DNA from 2 places in the Raoultibacter phocaeensis genome. Region 1 is predicted to be linked to the other one. Evidence: riboswitches for the same ligand, from Rfam matches in the RefSeq annotation. Region 1 holds a riboswitch; the other holds the start of a gene.
What was found. Region 1 has a riboswitch for cyclic di-GMP ahead of FJE54_RS05160 (cell wall-binding repeat-containing protein). Riboswitches for the same ligand answer to the same signal wherever they lie in the genome.

Region 1 (11,147 bases):
GTTGCCGTTTCCCGCGTACAGCACCGATTCCATGCTGGTCATGGAGTACGTCACCGGAACGCTGCTCGATGATAGAGAAGGTTTGATCGCGCAAGGCAAGGATCTTGCCGCCATCGGCAAGAAGATTGCGCAGAGTTACGTGACGCAGGTGATCGACGATGGTTTCTTCCATGCCGATCCGCATCCCGGCAACATCATGATCAACGAGCGCGGGATCGTGTGGATCGATCTGGGGATGACGGGCTCACTCACCGCAAGCGAGCGCTCCATCGTGAACAAGGTCTTTCGCGGCGTTGCGGAAAACGACCCCTACGCGCTCAAGGATGCGCTTCTGAGCTTGGCGAAAGCCGACGGACCGGTCGATCACAGCATGCTTTTGGAGCAGATGAGCAGTATGCTTTCCAACTACACAGCGGTCGATTTGTCTGAGATCAACGTCGGTATGGCATTTGTCGACGTCATAGAGATACTCAGGTCGCAGAATCTTTCGCTGCCCTCGTCGTTTACGATGCTCGCACGCGGATTTCTCACGCTCGAAGGCGTGCTCGCTGAAATCGCGCCCTCCATAAGCGTGGTGGATATCGTATCGGCGCATGTAAAGAAGCAGATGCTCTCGTTTTCCTCTCTCGAAGGGAAGGCGAAAGACCTGTTCAAAAACACGGCCGCGTCCGCAGAAGCCATGACTACTCTGCCAACGCAACTCTCGAACACGCTCGACATGCTCGACCGCGGTCAGCTCAAGTTATCCATGGACATGAAGCTGCCGCACGATGTGAAAGGCACGCTTTACCAGGTGGCGAGCTTGCTTGCCCTCTCACTCATATCGGCGGGATTGTTCGTAGGTTCGAGCATCGTGTGCACCACCCCTATGCGGCCGCAGATATTTGATGTACCGCTTTTGGGTGCGCTTGGCTACCTTGGAGCCTTCGTGCTCGGCGTGTACGTGATCATCCGCGCCGTCACGATCCGCCATCAACAGGTGAACGATGAGAAGATCAAATAGCGGACGCCGATAAGCGCACCCTGGCGATTCGGCGCACAAGCTCCGGCCATCTTGCAGGGGGCTGCTACGAACCTTAGCCAGTAGTCTCGCAGGGGCGTGCCGCGATCCTTAGGCAGCCACTCGCAGGGGCGTGCCGCGATCCTTAGGCAGCCACTCGCAGGGGCGCGTCGCGTCCCTCCCAGTCCGTTCCCTGAGGTTTTGTCGGGAAACGACCCTCGGATGCAGGCGAACCGTCACTTTGCGACGCGAAGGCGCCCTCGGAAGCCCCCGTCGGAGCCGGATTGTTCGCCCCGGCAAACCGCGATCAGGCGATTTAGCGGCGCACAATGCCTCTCGGACTCCCGAGGCGCCGCCGATATTTCGCAAAGCGACGGTTCGCCTGCACCGGAAGGCCGTTTTCGCGCAGAAAAGCATTATCGATAAAAACCTTCCGCTGCGGATAGAACCGCCTCGCTGCGGATCGGCGGGGATGTCGACCCACGCCCGACCACGCCTTTTCGAGTCAATCGCCGAGCTTCCAAAAAAGGTTTTATCTTTTGGGCGGCGGGCGACGTCCGCCATCCAAAACCGGCAGACCGAAAGTTTCCCAGGCTCTCGCTTCGGGATCTTTTTCGGTTCGACGATTCAAGGAATGCCGTCGCGAACAGGTTCGAGCGAAGAAGCGTCGCCGAAAGCGCCGCGGCACAGTGATGCATGCAATGAGGAAAGCTTTATCGGACTAGAGCGGAAAAGCTGAGCGGCAGCTTATCAACCCCTACAAAAAGCGTCGGCAATAAAGTATGCCATTCGCGATATTCAAGCTTCAATTGACCTTGACAATTGTTGGGGGGGGGTGGCATTATTGCGATTATATCTATGACCTCGCAGGTCATGGAACGTGTCCGAACCATGCAAACCCGTCGAAAGGCGGCGGCGCAAAGCTATAGGGGCCCACCCGCGGAGGCGGCCAGCCAGTTGCAGGTCTACGGAAGGTTCTCCCTTCGAATCGGACCCGTGCACCTCGCCGGCCGAATCCTCGCGATTCGGCCGTTTTGCGTTTGGATGCCGGAACCGCAAGGGAAAGGAGTCGGGAAATGGCAATGACCCAGCAAGCCTCAAGCACGACGAAGGAGGCGAGATCGAGAAAGCTGCTGTCGCTGTTCATGGCGCTGGTCATGGCTGCGACGCTCATGATCCCCCAAGCGGCGTGGGCCGACGAGCCCGAGGGCGCGCCCGCCCAATCCGAGCAGGACCAGACGGCTCCCGTTGAAGGCACGGGCGACGTGGCGACCGGGACGACCGCGCCCGAGCAGCCGACTCAGCCCGAGCAGCAGCCGGCAGCGCCCGAGCAGCCACAGGCTCCGGCACCCGAACAGCAACAGGCTGTTCCCGAAGCCGAAGGCGAAGGCGGCAACGTGGCGGCACCCGTCTCGACGCTCGAAGCGCTCGACACCCTCCAGGTCGTCGGGCCCGTTCAGAGCGCCGATCCCGCCAAGCCCGACAACGAAAAGAAATTCTACAACGTGCTCTACGCGAACGGCAAGAACGTCGTCGTCGAGCCCGCAACCGAAGGGCTCAAGGTGACCGTCGACGGCACGGCGTACAGCTTCGCCAACAACTCGGCTTCGTACTTCAAGGGTGCGACCGACGGCCTGACCATCTTCGCGGGTGGGGACAGCGCTGCGACCGGCGATTCCTCGATCACCGTGAAAGGCGGCGCGAAGGTCGGCGCCATCTTCGCAGGCGGCAACAAGGCCGACTACGCGGGGACGGCGACCGTCGTCGTCGAAGAGGGAGCCGAAGCCGGCACCATCTACGGCGGCGGCCTGACCCCCGCAGGCGACAAGACGGGCACCGCGAAGACCACCGCTTCGACCGTTACCGTAAACGGCAAGGCCGGCATCGTCTACGCCGGCGGCATGGCATCGGTCGGCCCGACGATTAACGAGGTCGTGACGTTCAGCGCGGACAAGCCTGCAGAAACCACCGCGAAGAACTTCGTCGGCTCCTCGAAGGTCACCATCAACGGCGAGGCGGCGTGCTACTTCGGCGGAAGCTACTCCTACGGCGGCGTCGGCACGGTCTCGTGCGAGCTGAACGGAACGCTCACCGGATCGTACAGCGCCATCGCGGGCACCAACGGCTTCCGCGGCGACGCGTCGATGACCGTCGGTGCGAACGGGAAGATCACTGGCCTCCTCTACATGTCGATGCGCGGCTACATCGGCGATACGAGCCTCGTTAACAACGGGAGCATCGGCGTTCTCACGCTCCTGCCCGATGGCGCAAACGTTTCCACCTACGGAAACACCGACGTGGTCAACGCGGGCACCATCGCGCGCGCCCACCTCGATTGCGGGTGCGGGAAGGAAGCGGTTTCGGGGAGCGCCGTCACCCCGTATCCCGAGACGATCACCGTAGACGGCACCGTGCGGATTCGCACCACGACGATCGACGAGAAAAACGGCAACGTTGAAAATACGGCCAAGACATCGACCCTCCCCGAGGGCACCGCGCTGTCGCTCTTGAACGGTGCTACGTACGACGGCTATTCGGTCATGATCGGCGAGAAGGGCTATGCCGATTTCGCCGCCGCAGCTCAAGCGGCGCAAGCGGGCGACACGGTAACGCTTACTGTCGATCAAACGTCCGAACCCGTCACGTTTGCAAACAATGTGACCGTCGATCTCGGCGGCCACACGTTGACGATCGCGGGCGAATCGGCTGCTACCGCTTACGGCGTACAGTTCGCGGGGGAGGGCGAAAACGTTCTCAAGAACGGCACGCTTCTCGATGAGCGCAGCAACGGTAACCAGACGGCAGGTTGGAAGACCGTTCATGTAGCGAACAAGGCGAACCTCGCTACCCAAGATGTCGCCATCAAGGCTTATAAGCCCGATACGGCTTATAACTACAATTACCTGATTTATGCAGGCGGAAAAGACGACACGAATGCGAAAGCTCTCTCGCTTGGCGCGGGCACCGAGCTTTCAAACCTCGATAACGCGTCGAACACGAGCGAGACGTACGGTGCAGTCGGCATCTCGCTTATCGGAACGACCACGAACGCAGCAACAGTTGCCGACAAGGTCAAACTTACGATCGCAGAAGGCGTTTCTATCAATACGATGGGCTACGCCATTGCCGGAAACGGTACCTATCATGGAACCGAAATCACCATCGACGGCGGCACGATCACCAGCACCGGCTCCGCCGCGATCTACCATCCGCAGGCTGGCACGCTGACGCTTAACGGCGGTACCCTCGAGGGTACGACGGGCATCCAATTCTGCTCCGGCGAAGGTACGGTCAACACCGAGTTCCAGTTCAACGGCGGAACGGTCAAAGGCGTTGGCGTCGATGAGCGCGCAATCAAGACAGGCGACGGACTCGTCAGCGACGGATCCGCGCTCTCGCTTGTGAACCGCGGCTATCCGGGTGGCACGCCTTCGATCACCATCAACGGCGGCACGTTCACGTCGGCTAACAACGATGCGGTCCTCGCGTACACGTGGGAAAAAGGTGCGGGCGACGCGTACGAGGCGACCGAGTGGGCTCAGGCGGCGGAGAAAATCTCCATCACCGGCGGCACCTACTCGAGCGACGTGAGCGCGTACGTTGCCGAAGGCTATAACTGCACGCAAGACGATGACGCCTATACCGTTGCTGCTAAACCGATGGTTGCCGAAATCGTCGGCGGCGATCAGTTTTCGAGCCTCGCAAAGGCGATCGATGCAGCAGGACCAACTGACACGGTGAAACTCCTCGACAACATTACTCAGTCCGACGGCATCGAGATTTCCAAAGATGTTACGATCGATCTCGACGGCAAGACGTTTACGGTAACCGACGGCAGCAATATCAACAATCGCGGCATCAAGCTTTTAAGCGGGCATCTGACTATTACAAACGGTACGATGGTCGCCGAAGGCGAGCCGACTGGCGTTCAGGCTTCCGATGCTTCTTCCGGTACCGGGTTGTACGGTACGCTCCGCTTGGAGGGCGGCACGCTCGACATGGAGAGCGTGACGCTCAAGAACGGAAGGCCGTGGGGGCTGAACGTCAAGCTCAGCGGTGCTGCGAGGGCGAACTTGACGAATGTCGTAATCGAATCAGAGTACGGTGGCGGCATCGAGGTGGCGCATCCCGAGGCGGAGGCAGTCCTTAACGATTGCGCGTTTACCCAAAAGCATTACTTCGATTGGACAAGCACCTGCGTAAGCGTGAGCAACGGCGGAAAAGCGATTGTCAACGGAGGAACGTACGTTTCCGATGGATGGGCGCTGTATGTGTTTTCTTCGGGAGGCACGCTCGACGTAAACGACGGTACATTCCAGGGAGCTAAGGGCGTCCTTAAAGCAGACCTCGATGCGACATCTTATCCTGAGGGCGCGGTTGTCGTTTCCCTTAAGGGAGGGGACTATACGGGCGCTATCGGCGAGGGCGGCAACGGTACGAACAAATCCATAGCTATCACCGGTGGAACGTATACCGAGGACCCGGCAGCGTACGTTGCAGAAGGGTACGATTGCGCTGAGGCTGAAGGAAAGTTCCACGTTTCATCGCATAAAGTTGCGCAGGTTGGCGATACGGCCTACGAAACTCTCCAAGCAGCCTTCGATGCAGCGACCGAGGGCAAAACCGTCGTGCTGCTCGACAACGTCGATCTTGGGGCTACGGCAGCAACCGTTGCGACGGGTGCTACGACGAATCTCGACCTAGCAGGTAAAAAGGTGACGGGTAGCGCCAAGCAGACGGTTCTTGTCCAAGGCGGGCTGACCATCACGGACTCCGCAACCAGCGGCACAATCGAAAACACCAATACGAGTGCGAACGCAGCCGTTTTCGTACCCGGGGGCAAAATTGTTCTCGAAAAGGGTTCCATTAACGGCGCAACGCGTGGCGTCTGGCTTTTCGGTCCAGCAGCCAGCCTTTCAATGACGGGAGGCAGCGTTGAGGGAGCGTCGAAGATCGGCGTACAGGTATCCGGCAAATCCGGAGCCGAAACTTCTGCAGTAATCTCCGGCGGCACCGTGGTCGGTGGCAAGCAGTCCATCGCCATCTACGGTTGCCAGGGTGCTGACGACAATACGCTTCCTGCCGCGAGCTATCCTGCGACTGTCGAGATCACGGGCAATGCGGTCATCGAGTCTCCCAATGGGGGAGCCGATTTGGCTGAAGCAACCGTTACGGTCTTTGGCAAAGGTGCTGTACTCGAGGTATCCGGCGGTACCGTTAAGCACGATTCGAAATTCGGGGCGATCAGCGGAAACGGATTTGCCAAAAACTACGGCACGAGCATCGCCGTTTCCGGTGGCGTAATTCAGGCTACCGGACCCGACGGCCCCGCTGTCTATCATCCGCAGGTTGGCGAACTCACCATCACCGGTGGTGAAATCTCCGGCGCTACGGGCGTCGAAATGCGTGCAGGTACGCTTTATGCGTCCGACAATGCGACCATTCAGGGCTCCGGCGAGTTCAGCACCAAGAGCAACACAAACGGCGGCGCCACCAACGGCGTCGGCATCGCCGTAGCTCAGCACATCACCAAGCAGCCCGTCGAGGTGCATGTTTCGGCCGGCACCGTCTCGGGCGGCACGTACGCCTTCTACGAGGGCAACCCGGAAGGGAACGGCGCCGAGGACATCGCCAAGGTCTCCCTCGACATCGCGGGCGGATCATTCTCCGCAACTTCGGAGGAAGCCGGCGCTGAAGCCGTCTACAGTGCGGACTGCACTGGCTTCATCACCGGCGGCTCCTACTCGAGCGATGTGACCGCGTACTGCGAAGGCGAATATCAGTGCGTGCAGGATGGCGACGTCTACAAGGTGAGCGAGAAACCCAAGGTCGCCGAAGTCAAAGGCATACAGTACGCCAATCTCGACGCGGCGATTGTTGCAGCCGGGGACGGCGATACGGTGACGATGATCAACGATGCCGTGATCGACGCTTCGCAGATCAAGATGAACACCAAGGACGACTCGCCGTTCTACGCCGAGGTCGACAGCAAGAGCATCACGCTCGACCTCGCGGGCAGGGCGATCACCTTCGATCAGTCGAAATGCGATATAACAAACCGCGTTACGACGGCAGACGCGTTCACCGACGAGCGCGGCCTGATCTACATTGCCGCAGGTGCCGGCCTGACCGTGAAAGATAGCGGCGAAGGCGGAATCATCAAGTCCACGTCTCCTGCGGGGGATACGTACTCGCTTCTGTCGCTCATCCAGAACTACGGCGTATTCACGATGGAAAGCGGAACGATCACGGGTGCCGAGCGAGTCTACTACCTCGCCACCATGTACGGCTCCGCCTCCCATACCACCATCGAAGGCGGCACGCTCGACAACCAGTGGGGCACTGAAACCGACGGGGGCATCTGCCTCTCGGGCAACGGCACCACCACGTATGCGGGCTACCGGCTCGACATAACGGGCGGCACGCTCAAGGGCGGCGAGCAGACGCTGTACCTCCCGAGTGCGGGCACCACGAACATCTCCGGCACGCCTGTGCTCGAAGGTACCGGCCGCGCGATTGAAATAAGGGCTGGCCAGCTGACGATCGACGGCGGTACGTTCACTGCCACGGCTCCCCGCCTGCAGAACGCGACGGCCACCTCGGGCGGAACCGGTGCCTATACGGGCGCCATCGTCGCGGTCAAGCACAAGGGCACGAGCGACAAAGCATACAAGGGTGCCGTAAACGTGACGATCAACGGCGGCACGTTCACGAACGCCAACGGCGATGCGATCGCCGCGAAAAACGAGATCGTTGACCAAGCGATCGCAGCAGCCAACAACATCGAATTCACGATCGCCGGCGGTTACTTCTCTGGCGGCATCAACAACGGCAATCTCGTCGGTCCCAGCGCAGCGCAAGGCGTTGACAAGCTGAGCGTTTCGGGCGGCTACTTCACGGCCGATCCGAGCGCGTACCTTGCGGCCAAGAAGGTCGTGCTTCCAAGCGATACGGCCGGCTACCCGAACATGGTTGCAGAAAGCAAGGCTACGACCGATGCGAAACCAGTTGTGACCGAGCCGACCGTAACGGTCGATCCCGATGCAGATCTCGGTGACGAGACGGCGAAGCAAGAGATCGTCGACAAGGTCGCAGAAACGCAGGTTGAAGGCCTCAACGCGTACGCGAACGAAGCGGCCGAGAACCTGACGCAGACGACGGTCGACAGTGCCAAGGAAGCGCTCAAGCAAGAGGTTTCCGTCGGCCAGACCGATACCATCACCGTCTTCGTCCAAACGTACGTGGAGATCAAGCCAAAGGCGTTTGTCGAAGATTCTGCGAGCAGCACCAAAGCGCTTACGGTCGACATCACGCCCAAGTCGCGCGTAGTGGCGTCGACGGCGACTGACGCCAAGGACATCAAGACCGATAACACGGCTGGAGATAAGAACGCCGTCGTGGTCGACGAGCAGACGCTCAACGTGACCAGCTCCACGGTCATCTCCGTGCCGCTGCCCTCCGGTTTTGTCAACGCGACGACGGATCCTGTATTTGCGAAGCATCTTAAGAGCGCCGATCTCGCGTATGTGTATCAAGCGGTTGTAAGCGGCGATGCTACCGCCGGCTTTGCCGCCACGTTCACGAACCCCAACGGGTTCAGCGAGTTCACGCTTACCACCGCTGATGAAAGCGTTGCTTCGATCGGCGGGACCAACTACACGACGTTGCAGGCTGCCGTTAACGCAGTAACCGACGGCCAGACCATCAAGCTCCTGAAGAACGCTGCGGGCGCGACCGTTTCCAAGGCCGTCTCGTTCACGCTTGACGCGGGCGGCTTCACCCCCGGCGACATCGTAGCCGGTTCTGGGTTCGTGCTGGCGGTTGAGAACGGCCTCTACACGGTGACGGCGGTCGTCCCCGTAACCGGTGTCACGCTCGACAAGACGAACCTCGAGCTTACCGAGGGCGGCACTGCGACCCTCGTAGCAACGGTGGCGCCTGATAATGCAACCGACAAGAGGGTGACGTGGACGTCTTCCAACGAGGCAGCGGCCACGGTGTCGGCAAGCGGCGTAGTCACCGCCGTCAAGGCAGGTACGGCAACCATTACGGCGAAAGCCGGCGATAAGACGGCCACGTGCGCTGTCACCGTCAATGCCAAGGACGTGCCGAAGCCTCCCGCGCAGGCTTCGCGCCTCGGCGGTGCCGACCGCTACAAGACGATGGCGCTCATCTCGCAGACCGCTTTCCCCGAAAACGGCTCCTGCTCGACGGTCATCGTCGCGCGCGGCGACAACTTCCCCGACGCTTTGGCCGCCGCAGGCCTCGCGGGCGTCACGGGCGGACAGGTGCTCCTCACCGAGACCGGTACGCTCACGGCCGAGACCAAGGCCGAGATCAAGCGCCTCGGGGCTCAGAAGGCCTACGTGATCGGCGACACCTACTCGGTCACGGCGCGCACGTTCAACGAGATCAAGGCAATCACTGGCAGTGCCGAGCGCCTCGGCGGAGCCGACCGCATGGACACCGCCCTCAAGATCTACCAGGCGGGCAAGGGCGGCTGGGGAACGACGGCTATCGTGGCCACGGGCAAGAAGGCCGCCGACTCGCTTTCGGTGTCGCCGATATCCTACGCGGCGAAGGCTCCGATCTTCCTCGCCGACAACGACGGCAATTTGTCCGCCGCCGCACTCGATGCGATTGCGAAGGGCGGGTTCACTAAGGTCCTCGTGCTCGGCGACAAGTACTCGGTGTCCAACTCCGCGTTCAACAAGGTGAAGGCGCTTGTCTCCAACACCGAGCGCATCGGCGGGGCCGACCGCTACGAGACTTCGCGGCTCACGGCCCAGCAGGCTCTGAAGAACGGATTCGGCTGCGAAGTCGTCTCGCTTACGGCGGGCCGCGAGGGCAAGTATGCTGACGCCCTCGTTGCCTCGTCGCTCAGCGGCAAGTCGTTCTCGGTGCTGCTGCTCGTCGATGACGGCGCGACCACGTGTATCGACAAGGTGCTTGCCCCCAACAAGGCGCAGGTCGAGAACGCCTACGTTCTCGGCGACAAGTACACCGTGTCCAACGAGCTGTTCGCAGCCATCGAGAAGGCCGTCAAGTAGTTAAAAGCGGGCAAGCCAGCCCGTCCGGCTCCGGGACCCCCGCTTCGGCGGGGGTCCCTTCGGCGGTCGTACGGCCGCCTCTCACCCATTCCCGCACGGGATCCAAGTACCGTGCGCTCTGCTTCACCGAAGAGGCCCGGGGACGACGGTTTCCGGGCCTCGGTTCTCTCGGGTAACGTAACGCTCGATGTATCGGAGCGTTCGCTCATGGTGCCTTTTAGCCAAACCGTTCGCACCCATTCCCTAGAGCGTATGCACATATTTTTGCTTTACACCGTAAAGAAAGCACGCTATCATGCACTTTACACAGTAAAGTAAACGCAACGCAAGGAGGAGCAATGGGAGGAACTGGATTTTCCAGGCGAGACTTCCTGAAAGGGGCCGGCGCGGTCGGGCTTGCATCGGGGGCACTCGGCATCTTCGGAGGTGCGGGACTCGCGTTCGCCGACGATGCCGCCGCGGCATCAGAGGAGGCAGCGAACATCTATCAGACCATCATGCCGGGGGAAACGAATCTGCTGCCGCTCAAAAAGGCGGAGTGCCCTGGCCCGCGGGGACCTATCGCGTTCGAGGATCGCGAGATCGCCTCGTCGGAAGTTATCGCAACCGAGGAATGCGAAGTGCTCGTGGTCGGCGCGGGTATTGCAGGACTTACCGCAGCGCTCAAAGCGGCCGAAGAGGGTGCCAGTGTCATCTGCATCGAGAAGATGACCGCTGGTCGCGGCTGCTTCGAGTGCTTCGGCGCGTACGATGCCCAAGCGCAGAAAGATGCCGGAGTCGAGGTCGATCCCGCGCAGCTGCTCGACGAGATCTACCGCTCCGCCTACTGGCGCACGCGCCCCGAGCCCGCGCGTACCTACGTATTCCGTTCGGGCGAGGCGACCGATTTCTGGCAGCAGATGCTCGACAAGGGCGAAAACGGCTTCGTCATCACCAAGGTCGAACAAGCCCCCAACACCAACGGTATGCCGCTGATCGATTCCGAGCTCGGGTTCTACGACAGTCCGTCACTGCCACCCGACGCCGGTGTTCGCTCGGGACTTTCGGGCATATACGTATGCAAGGAAATGGCCGAGGTGGCTACTCGCTACGACAAC
Region 2 (11,147 bases), 600 kb from region 1:
CCCGAAGATTGGGCATGCCCGTTGTGCGGCGCCGGCAAAGACATGTTCGAGGAAGAATAAGCAAGCTCACTCAGGAGAATGCCATGGATGCAATGAAGGAGCTCTCGTACGGAGAGCTAAGTGCTCTGTGCTCTAATTTAGCGAAAGCTTGCGAGAAGCAGCAGCTCTTCGAGCAGCAGAAACGTTTTCTCGAGCTTGCCGACTATTATGTCGGGCACGCCGAACCGGTTAGCGATGCAAGCATCGAAGCCGTCAAAACGCTCGTCAAGGGCGATCTCGAATCAGGTTTCGGGCCTGCTTTCGACCAAGCGCATGCCGATCACGATAGGGGCGCATTGCGTGCGCTTACGTGGTCGCAAAAAGCCACCGCGCTGCTCGATTCCCTGCTCAAACGTTACGACAGCAAGGGTGATGCGCTTGTTGCGGGTACGAGCGTGTACGTATGCGAGATCTGCGGCTTCATCTTCGTCGGGGATAATCCGCCCGATATCTGCCCCATCTGCAAGGTACCGAAATCCAAAATCATCAAGGTGAGGGGGTAGCCATGTACGCACCCGAAACGTACGCGTCCCGCAACATCGCGTTGTGCACCAAGGATTGCCTGTGTTTGTTCGTTTGCCCAACTGGTGCAACCGACACCGAGAACGGTCAGGTGGATGCTTCGAAATGCATGAGCGGCTGCCGTCTGTGCGTTGACGCGTGTCCCTCGCACGCGCTTTCGCTCATGTATCGCAGCTACCCAGCTCAGCAGGAGAAAACCGACAGGGTCGTAGAGAAGCTTATGGCTCTTGCGAATAGCAAGGTTGCACTCGAGGGAACCGCCCGCACCCTTGCCGAATCAGCCGAGTCAGCCGAACAGCGAACGCTTGCAAAAGCGATCGCCCTTTCTGCGCGCATTTCAGCGGAAGACCTTTACCGCGAGGCACGGTATATGCTTCCTCAAAGCGATGGGGCGAAGGATTTGCTCAGATTGATGCTCGATGAGGAAACGGGCGCAGACTTTCCGAAAGAAGCTGCCGAGGCGCTCCTTGCCACGCTTTAATCCTTTGGTTACAACCAGGTGACGGTTTCCTGTGATCGCTCCCTCGTGGCGTTCGGACCGCGAGGGAGCGTGTGCGTGCGTGGTAGAATGGCGCTATCCGATCAGTTAGGAGAACCATGGAAATCGTATTGATTGTCATCGTGGCGATCATCGTTATCCTCGTGATTGCGGCCATCGCCCTGTACAACAACCTGGTGAAGATGCGCAATATGGTCGATAACGCTTGGGCGCAGATCGACGTGCAGCTGCAGCGCCGTCTCGACCTCATCCCGAATCTGGTGGAAACGGTCAAGGGATATGCAACGCACGAGCAGGGTACGCTCGATCAGGTTACCCAAGCACGCAGCGCTGTTATGGGCGCCACGAGCCGCGAAGGCAAGATGCAGGCCGACAACATGCTCACGGGAGCGCTCAAGAGCCTGTTCGCCGTCGCCGAGGCTTACCCTGACCTCAAGGCCAACGTCAATTTCCAACAGCTGCAAAGCGAGCTTTCGAACACCGAGGACAAGATTTCGTATATGCGTCAGAGCTACAACGATACCGTTATGAAGTACAACACGGCCATCCAAACGTTCCCGGCGGTCATCTTCGCGGGCATGATGGGATTTCAGGCACGCGACAGCTTCGATGCGGTTGCCGGCGCCGAAACCGCACCGCAGGTGCAGTTCTAAACACGGTTATTTTCGCGCAGTACAGGGCCCGCTTTCCAAAGGTGAGCGGGCTTTTTCGCGGCTGGGACCGAACCAGGTAAGCTGTTCGACCGAGGGCCGCACAATCCTGCAGATGTAAAACGAGCTTTGCCCTCTGCTCTTTTCGGTTGCCCTTAGCATCAAGGTGCACGGCAAAAGCTTTCTATTAACCGTTCTGTTCGTCGAGCTGGTTTTTTAAAACATCCCAAGATGCGAAAGCCCAGCGATTGATGTACTGGGTCATCGTTTTCGGATCGGTTGTGCCTTCGTATTCCGTCCACCATAACAACATTATGAAGGGGTACCATGCGTAGAGATACGAAACGAAGTCGTTTTCTTCGGTGTCGCCAAGATAGCCTTCGTAAACCTTTTCATTGAAGGGTCTCACGTGATCCAAAAAGGTTTTCAAGAGAGAGTAGTGTCCTTTGTAATGCATTACCGCACGGTAGAATTCTCGATTTTCGTGAAGCGTTTTCGTCGTCATTTCCATCATGATCGGCCTGAGGGATTCGGTTTCATCGACGGGTAAGAGTTCTCGTACGCTGCACGACGGAACTATTATGTCATCGTCGATTATCTGATCGACCATTTCATCGATATTTTCAAAATGCTTGTAAAACGTTCTCCTTGAGACCTTCGCTCTAGTGCAGATATCGGATACGGTAATCTTTTTGTAAGGTTTGCTTTTCGTCAGTTCCTTCAATGCTTGCTTCAGCGCATCTTTGCTGTCTTCCATTGTTCCTCCCGTATAGCACGCTGCCCCCAGAAGCGCATACGAAACGAGTCGACATACGTGCCGCAATCGTTTCGATCCCGAAACGACGAGCGTCTTTCCGTTTCGGGATTGGTTCATTCCCCCTCGGTTCGTAAAGAACAGGTTACACCGTGTCCTTTTTTGGAAATTGAACCGGTCATTATTATCTGCCATAAATCTTTTTGGGTAAATCCAAAAAGAGGAGGAGAGATGAATAACGAAAGCAGCATGATCTCACGACGTTCTTTTGTCAAATGGGTCACTGCGACGGCGGCTGCTGCAGGTGTGGCAGGCGGACTCACCGCATGTGCACCTTCGGGTGGGGAGGAGCCCGAAACACCGCCTGATGTCAGCAGCTTGTCGGGGGGCGAATGGGTTACCGTAACCTGTCCGGGATGTGCGGAATTCCAATGTGTCAACAGGGTATACGTAGTGGACGGTATTCCTATTCGGGGAATGACCGACGAAGTGGGACCCAATTCGCCTGAACAGCCCCAATGGCGTTCCTGCATCAAGGCGCGTGCTGGGCGCTGGGCTTTCTTGAGTCCGGCACGAATTAAATTCCCCATGAAACGAAAAAGTTGGAGCCCCGGTGGTGGCGATGGCGTGAACGGACATCTTCGCGGCAAGGATGAATGGGAGCGCATCTCTTGGGACGAGGCGCTGCAAACCGCCGCTAACGAGCTTAAGCGGATCGCCGAGGAATACGGCACTGGGTCGGACGATTACGGAAACGGCTTGCCTATTCTCGATCTCTGCTATTCGGTGGGTGTCGAAATGCGCTGCCTCAACCAGGCGGGCATCGGCGTCAATCCGATTTGGGGTCAGAATTCCACCGGCGGTTGGCCGGTGCCCACCAACAAGATGGTCGGAGACGGAGTTATCGCGACCGATCGGTATACCACCATGAAAGATTCGCAGCTCATTGTGCTTTGGGGTTGCAATCACGGCTGGTCGCAGTACGGTGCGGCTCCTATGGCGTTTCGGTACGCTAAAGAGCGTGGGGCAAAAATCATCGCAATCGATCCGTGGTTCAATCCAGGAAACAATGCGTACGCCGATGAGTGGATTCCCTGCCGCCCGGGAACCGATGCGGCCTTGATGCTTGCCGTCTGCCATGAGCTTATCATGCAGGATCTTGTGGATCAGGAGTTCTTAGACAAGTACGTGGTCGGCTACGACGAAGAGAGCATGCACAGCAAAGGGCTTTACGACAAGGAAGGCAATCCCATAATGAAGCGCACCCTCCGTCGTGGAGAATACGATGCCGAGGGCAAGGTTATATGGGATGAGGAATCGGTCATCGAGGTTGTCGACGGCCAAGAGCGCCATAAGTTTGCAAAGGACAATTTCAAGGATTACGTGCTGGGCACCTATGACGGGACTCCCAAATCGGCGGAGTGGGCGTCGCAGATATGCGGCACGCCAGTTGACCGGATCAAGTCTCTGGCAACCGACATGGGAACCATCAAGCCTATGAGCCTGATTGCTCAGCAGGCTATGGGCAGGCACTACTACGGAGCAAACGTTGCGCAATGTTTCTTCGCGATGGGATGGATGACGGGCAATTACGGAAAACCAGGGGCAATCGTCACGAATGGCGGCGGTTTTGCCGGTGGTGGATACAGCGGTTTCATCGGGGGTTTCTATCCTGGTTCGAATTTCTATTTCGGAATCTCGGCCGGTGAAGAAGCGCGCGTCAACCTTGCGCCCGAAGGGTTTATGATGCAGCCTCCCAATCCTAAGGCAGATGTATCCTACGGTGCGATCGGTTATCCATGGGACATTCAGAGCAACTACGAAGAAGAGCGCTATTACGGCATCGCGTTTGCCGAAGCATGGGATGCTATTCTCGAAGGGAAGTCACATAACTTCGTGCACGGCATGAAAGATCAGAACATCAAGGCGATCGTGAAGCTTTTCAACGGAAACTCAAGCAACCAGAATGTCAACACATTCAAGGCGATTCAGGCGCATCGCGCTGTCGAGTTCGTCTTGGCTATGGATATGTTCATGAACACCACTACGCGCTATGCCGACATCGTGCTTCCCTGTACGAGCTGGTGGGAAGTAGATGGCAACTATAACATGCTCAATCCAGAGATGTTCTTGGGAAACGCAAAGCGCATCGTCGAGCCTCTGTTCGAAAGCAAAGCCTCCTTTGATGTCGATGCTGCGCTGTGCGAGCTGTTCGAGGTCGATCCTGTGGGTGCTTATCCGAATGGCCTGTCTTACAAAGAGAACAATTTTACAGGAATCGCGAACGCATGGGTGATCGGTTCCGACGGCCAAAGCCATGATCCGCTTATCAGTTTTACCCAGGAAGACCTTGATGAAATCGGCATAGAAGGTGTTGATGCTGCGGTGCTCGCCGACGGTCGTATCACGTACCAAGAATTCAAGGAGCAGGGTTTTTACAAGATAGAGATGAATGACGGTCTCAAACGATACGTCAGCCAATTCACCAAGCTGATGGAAGATCCCACCAAGCCCGAAAACAAACTTTCCACCCAAACGGGCTACTTGGAGATATACAGCATGAACTTGGAAAACTACTATCAGGTTTTCGGCTTCGACCATGCCGTCAAGGCTACGCCTACCTATGCAGCCTCGGGCCAAGGCAGCTATGAAGAATCAACGCGAGGAGAATACCCATATCAATACATAAACGTGCATCCGCATCATCGAGTGCATTCATCGAGGCTCGATTGCCCCGAAGTACTCGAATTCTTCGATGACGTGTTGTTCGTCAATCCGCTCGATGCCGAGGCGATCGGACTGGAAAACGACGATACGGCATTGCTTACGAGCGAGGCCGGAAGGCATCTTCGTCGCGTGACGGTTACAACGACGGTTATGCCTGGAGTTATCGTCGGTATCGAGGGCGCGACGGCACGTCTGCTCGACGACGAGAAGACGAAGGACGACACCGATTGGGATGAAGTCATCGACTACGGAGGAGCTTCAAACGTACTTGCTCCTACGTATCTCGTGGGGCAGGGTCATCAGGCCTACAACAGCATCATCGTGAACGTTGAGAAGTGGACCGGCGAACCCTTGAAGCCAAACTACCAGTGGCAGCTCGACGTCGTAGATTTCGAATAGGAAGGAGGCAATCATGAGTCAGTTGGCTTTTTTTGTCGATTCGGACACATGCATCACCTGCAAAGCTTGCGGCTTGGCATGCAAAGACAAAAACGATCTGGCGCCTGGTCGCAAGTTTCGCAAGGTGTATTCTCAGAGCGCCGGCAGCTGGAGCGTTGACGACGTCGGAGTAGCAACCCCGATCGATGTATTCTCCTACTCCATCTCGCTCGCATGCAATCATTGCGCAATGCCTCTCTGCCTCGGCGCATGTCCTGTGCAGGCGATCGTCAAACGCGACAATGGGATTGTTTACATCGACCAAGAACTGTGTACGGGCTGCAAAGCTTGCTCCGAAGCCTGCCCGTACGATGCACCTTCGTTCAATGCCGAAACGGGCGTGATGGGCAAATGCGACCTGTGCAGGGATCTCATCGATTCGGGAGATACTCCTGCATGCGTTCGGGCCTGTTCGATGCAGGCTCTGGAATTCGGCGAACTTGACGAGCTTATGCAGAAACATCCCGAAGCCGTACAGCAGGTTGATCCTTTGCCTTCTCCCTCCGAAAGCCAACCATCCCTGCTTATCGCCCCGCGACGAGGCTATAAAGACGGCATGGAAACAATAAACTTTAACATGCCCGAAGAGATCAAGGCAAGCGAATGATGGATACCCAGGCTGCATCGGTTTTCTTTCGACTGCTCGGCGAGCTTGTCTACTGCGAACCAAACTCTCAGGATATGGGAATGCTGCAAAACCAGAGACTTTTCGAGGAACTGCCGTATGCAGCCTGTGACGAACGTGTCATCCAAGGACAAAAGCTTATGAACGACTGGCTTGGTCGTGCGTCTGCGGACGAACTGACCCGTGCTGCCAAAAGCGATTGGCTGCGGATGATGATGGGCATAGACGACGTGATTGCCCCCCCTTGGGGGTCTGTGTACCTCGATAAGGAGAATCTTCTTTTTACCGAGCACACTTTGTTTGTCCGAAGGTATTACGAGCACTATGGCTTCGAACTGAAGAAGAAGCACCATGAGCCCGATGACCATCTCGGTTTGGAGCTTGAGTTCGTATCCCGGCTTCTCGAAGAAAACAAGATGGTGGCTGCCCGAGAGTTTGTCGAAACCTATATGCATCCTTGGGTTGATGCATGGATGCAAAAAGTGCAAGCTCATGCTCAAACAGACTACTATCGTTCATTGGCCTGTTTGGTCGCTGGCGGTCTGCGGTGTTTCGTCGAAGATGCGGTTGCAGCTTAACGGTCCGTACAGGGTAATGAAGCAAAACCCATTGCAGCGGACTTCAAGGTAGCATCCGAACCAAGGCCCGTTTGCTTAGGCAAGCGGGCCTTTTAGTGGCTTCGCGCAGCGCATTAAGTCGGGGAATGTTTTTTGGGGCGACCCGACGCTTGCCGCCGGATGGGCTGTCGTGACCGATCGCGGCGGTCGGCACAGGGGTGCATTCCGGTCCGTTCGCCGCTCGGCTAGAATTCTTCGGGTTAATGCTTGATAATTAAAATTAATCGTTATATATTAGTTACCCGATAACAAAATAGGACTAATCGGCAAACCCGGCGAAAGCCGGCGACGCAAAGCTACAGGGGCCTCACCAGAAATGGCGGCTAGCCAGTTGCAAACGTTTTTGCAGCCGGGTATTACTCGGCTGTTTGCGTGTCGTGCTGCGCGGTAGTGCCGATTGCGAAGACCATCGACGAAAGCGGTGCCGCCGTATGCGCAATGCAGCCGAACCGAACGGGCACGAGGAGCACTGGGACAAAACAAGAACGTTGTCGGCCGTCACCGCGACGGTGCTCATCCTTCTCCTCGCCGCCTTCTACGCTACGACGTTGCTCAATATGAGGGAAATCGGGCAGCAAATCGACCTGATCAAAGATCACCCTTATCCAGTTACGGTTGCCGCAGGTCAAGTCGAAACTTCGCTCGGTCAACTGCAAACGCTTGCCGAACGGCTTGCCTACGTGCGAACCGACCAGGCGATCGATAGCGTCGAGCGGTCGTTCGACGCAATCGACGGCGACCTATCCGAGAGGATCGCCTTCATTAAAGATCGGACGCTGACCGGCAGCGACTACGCCGATGAGCTGCGAAACGGCTATGACGAGCTGAGGGTGGCGCAGGCTGAGCTTTTATCCCTGTGCCGCGACGAGACGGTATCCGACGAAAGCATCGACGCTTTCGTCGAAAAGCGCATCGATCCCCTTATCGCTGATTTGCTCGGGTGGAACAACGCGGTTCTGGACGGCGCGTCAAGCATGTTCGATACGCTCTACGACGTCGTTGGCAGCGTTATCTTCAAGACCATCATGTCCGCGAGCATTATCATGGCAGCTGTGTTGGTGGCGTTGGGTATCTATCTTGCGGTGCTGCGGAGAAAGCGCCTGCTCCGCCTTAAGCTGCAGCGCAATCTCGAAGAGGCGCTCGCATCGGCCCAGGAGGCAAACGCCGCTAAAACGCAGTTCCTATCGAACATGTCACACGATATCCGCACGCCGCTCAATGCGATCATCGGACTCACGGCTATCGCAGGCACTCACCTCGAAGATCCGCTGAGGGTGAAGGAGTGTCTGGGGAAGATAACCGTATCGTCAAGGCATCTGCTCGGCCTCATCAACGACGTGCTCGATATGAGCATGATCGAGAACGGCCGCATTGCGCTCAACTGTGAAACGTTTTCGTTTCCCGAACTGGTAAACGGATTCGTCACGATCATTCAGCCGCAAGCGAAGGCGAAACAGCTTACGCTCGATGTAGTAGTCGGCAATGTAGACAAGGAAACCGTGATCGGCGATCCCATGCGGGTCAATCAAATACTGCTCAATCTGGTGGGCAATGCAATCAAATACACCCCGGCAGGGGGAACCGTGCGAGTGAAGATCGCCGAGCTTCCCACCGATGAAGAGGATAAGCTCACATTCAGGTTCGCTGTCGAAGACGACGGCATCGGCATGACACAGGAATTCGCCAACAAGATATTCGATCCGTTCGAACGCGAGAAAAACTCCATGACCAGCAGAGTCGAAGGTGCAGGTTTGGGGATGTCGATCACAAAGAACATCGTCGACATGATGGGTGGCACCATCGAAGTTGAAAGCAAGGTGGGAGTCGGTTCGAAATTCACTGTCGAGGTGCCGCTGATGGTTGCGAAGACGGATGACGAAGAGTTTGCACCCATCGATCTTGCCGAAGCGAGGGTGCTGCTCGTCGATGACGATCCGGATATCTGCGAAAGCACGCTCGACATGCTTGCGAGCATAGGCATCTCGGGTGATCAGGCGCTGTCGGGTGAAGAGGCGGTAGAGCTTGTCGTGGGAGCCCACCGTGCGGGCCGCGATTACCACACGATTATCGTCGACTGGGTCATGCCCGGCATGGATGGGGTTGAAACGGTGCGTCGCATCCGTGAAGCCATCGGCGACGAGACGCCCATCGTGTTGTTGAGCGCCTACGATTGGTCGGAAGTGGAAGAGGAGGCGCTTGAGGCGGGTGTGACGGCTTTCCTTTCGAAGCCGCTTTTCAAATCGAAGCTATACTTCGCCATGAAAAGCGTGTGCGGCGAAGGCGAGCCGATCGACTACATCATGGAGCACGAACAGGCTCCCGATTGCTCGGGCAAACGGGTTCTGCTTGTCGAAGATAACGAGCTCAATGTGGAAATTGCCCTGGAAGTGATCGGGAGAACAGGCGCAGAGGTGGACTGCGCATGGGACGGAGTCGAGGCAGTCGAGAAGGTTCGCGAGGCTCCAGTCGGATACTACCAGCTCATCTTCATGGACGTCCAGATGCCTCGCATGGACGGCCTGGAAGCTGCCCGCACGATCTGCGACGAGGCAAAACGGGACGGGCGTGCGAGACCGCCCATCGTTGCCATGTCGGCGAACGCTTTCACCGAAGACAGGCGCCAAGCGATGGAGGCGGGTATGGACGGCTACCTTACCAAGCCCATCGATTTTACTGAGGTAGAGCGCATCCTTAAGCGGGCGCTGCTCTAATCTGCGGTATCGGGAGCATGGCGAATCGTAAGCACGATCTTGCCATTTTTCCCGTGTTCGGTGACCGCCTCATGGGCTTTGCTGGCATCTTCGAGTGCGAAAGCCCGATCGACCACAACTTCCATACCGGTTTCCAGGGCCGCACCGAGCGCGTGCATGACCTGAGAGAGTTCAGCTTCACTCATGTTTGCGGCTCCCATGCCGAGCACGGAGGTGTCGGTGCGCATCGTTGCCCGGGGATCGAATTCGATTGTGCCGCGGCTTCCGACTACGACGATACGACCCCGATGGCCCGTCATCGAAAGGTCTTTCATAAGATTGATATGGGCGTTGGTTTCAAGGATCGCGTCGACTCCGCGGCCGTGGGTGGCCGCTACGATGTCGTCGATGTAGCCTTCCTCTCGATGGTTGAACGTGCGGTGGGCGCCAAGCCGGGCGACGAGGGCGAGGCCTTCCCTATCGCCTGCTGTGCCGAAAACAATCGCGCCGCGTCTGCGCGCGAGCTGCACCGCAAGCATGCCGACACCGCCGCTGGCTCCATGGACGAGTACGATCTCGCCGGGCTTTATGGCTGCCCGAACGAAGAGGGCATCACCTGCCGCAAGACCCGGGGTGCCGAGCCCTGCGCCCGCTTCGAACGAAAGAGCATCGGGAAGCGCCTGTACGGCCGACGCGTCGCATACGACGTATTCTGCGTAGGTGCCCGTGTTCCGCTTCGCAAGAGCGGCAGCGACGAATACGCGCTCGCCTTTTTCGAGCGATTCCACCCCCTCGCCGACGGCGTCGACAACGCCTGCGCCGTCGTTGCCGGGTGTGTAGGGCAGGGAAGGAAGTCCCGGATAGTCTCCCGACCTGATGTAGGTTTCCACGGGGTTCACCCCCGCTGCGAACAGCTTGATGCGCACCTCGCCTTGTTCGGGATGGGGGAGAGATATGCTTTGTTCAACCAAAACGGTTTCGTCGCCGAATTCAGAAACGACGATGGCTTTCATATCCATGCGAGCTCCTCGGGTCGTGAGCGGTGTTTTCTCGCCCGATGATAGCCGATCGGCGTCGACTGAACTTCGCTTGGGGATGCGTTGGCAAGGATCTGTTGCCGAACCATAAAGAACGGTTCGGTGAGTATTTGCTAGACAGCCAGTAGGTACGAACGGCGCGTTGCACGGGTATGATGCGGCGATTGGGATGTGGCAGATGTGTAACGCCGTATATGCCGAACGCGGCGCCTTCCGGCATATACGGTACAATGGCAAACGTGGCGGAGAGCCGGGGATTCGAACCCCGGACACGCTTGTGGCGTGTACTCGCTTAGCAGGCGAGCACCTTCGGCCTCTCGGTCAGCTCTCCGCGAAATAAAGGTGCGGTTTGCAATGATACCGTTTGGGCCATCATCTGGCAAGGAGGATGAACGTGCAAAACATGAGCCGTCCGCAAATGGGAGGAAGGATGTTTCCTGCCGTAGCTGCGGTGTTTGCGCTGTGTCTGTTCGCTGCTCTAGCGGTGATTTCGGTGGTGCCCGAGCAGGCTTTTGCGAAAAGCTATACGTGCCCGAAGGTCGATATAAC

Region 2: another riboswitch for cyclic di-GMP. It lies ahead of FJE54_RS02870 (response regulator); the one in region 1 lies ahead of FJE54_RS05160 (cell wall-binding repeat-containing protein).

What each region holds. Positions count from the first base shown of each region.
Region 1 is NZ_CABDUX010000001.1:1,309,642-1,320,788, forward strand. Features, by position in the region: gene FJE54_RS05155 (ABC1 kinase family protein) at 1-1,003, shown strand, start outside; cyclic di-GMP riboswitch class I at 1,883-1,965, shown strand; gene FJE54_RS05160 (cell wall-binding repeat-containing protein) at 2,077-10,050, shown strand; gene FJE54_RS05165 (FAD-binding protein) at 10,389-11,147, shown strand, end outside.
Region 2 is NZ_CABDUX010000001.1:712,011-723,157, reverse strand. Features, by position in the region: gene rd (rubredoxin) at 1-60, shown strand, start outside; gene FJE54_RS02905 (rubredoxin-like domain-containing protein) at 84-542, shown strand; gene FJE54_RS16380 (4Fe-4S dicluster domain-containing protein) at 545-1,042, shown strand; gene FJE54_RS02895 (LemA family protein) at 1,159-1,713, shown strand; gene FJE54_RS02890 (TetR/AcrR family transcriptional regulator) at 1,898-2,467, opposite strand; gene FJE54_RS02885 (molybdopterin-dependent oxidoreductase) at 2,696-5,590, shown strand; gene FJE54_RS02880 (4Fe-4S dicluster domain-containing protein) at 5,604-6,236, shown strand; gene FJE54_RS02875 (TorD/DmsD family molecular chaperone) at 6,233-6,832, shown strand; cyclic di-GMP riboswitch class I at 7,127-7,210, shown strand; gene FJE54_RS02870 (response regulator) at 7,303-9,582, shown strand; gene FJE54_RS02865 (NADPH:quinone reductase) at 9,579-10,580, opposite strand; tRNA gene FJE54_RS02860 (tRNA-Ser) at 10,839-10,929, opposite strand; gene FJE54_RS02855 (DUF2207 domain-containing protein) at 11,002-11,147, shown strand, end outside.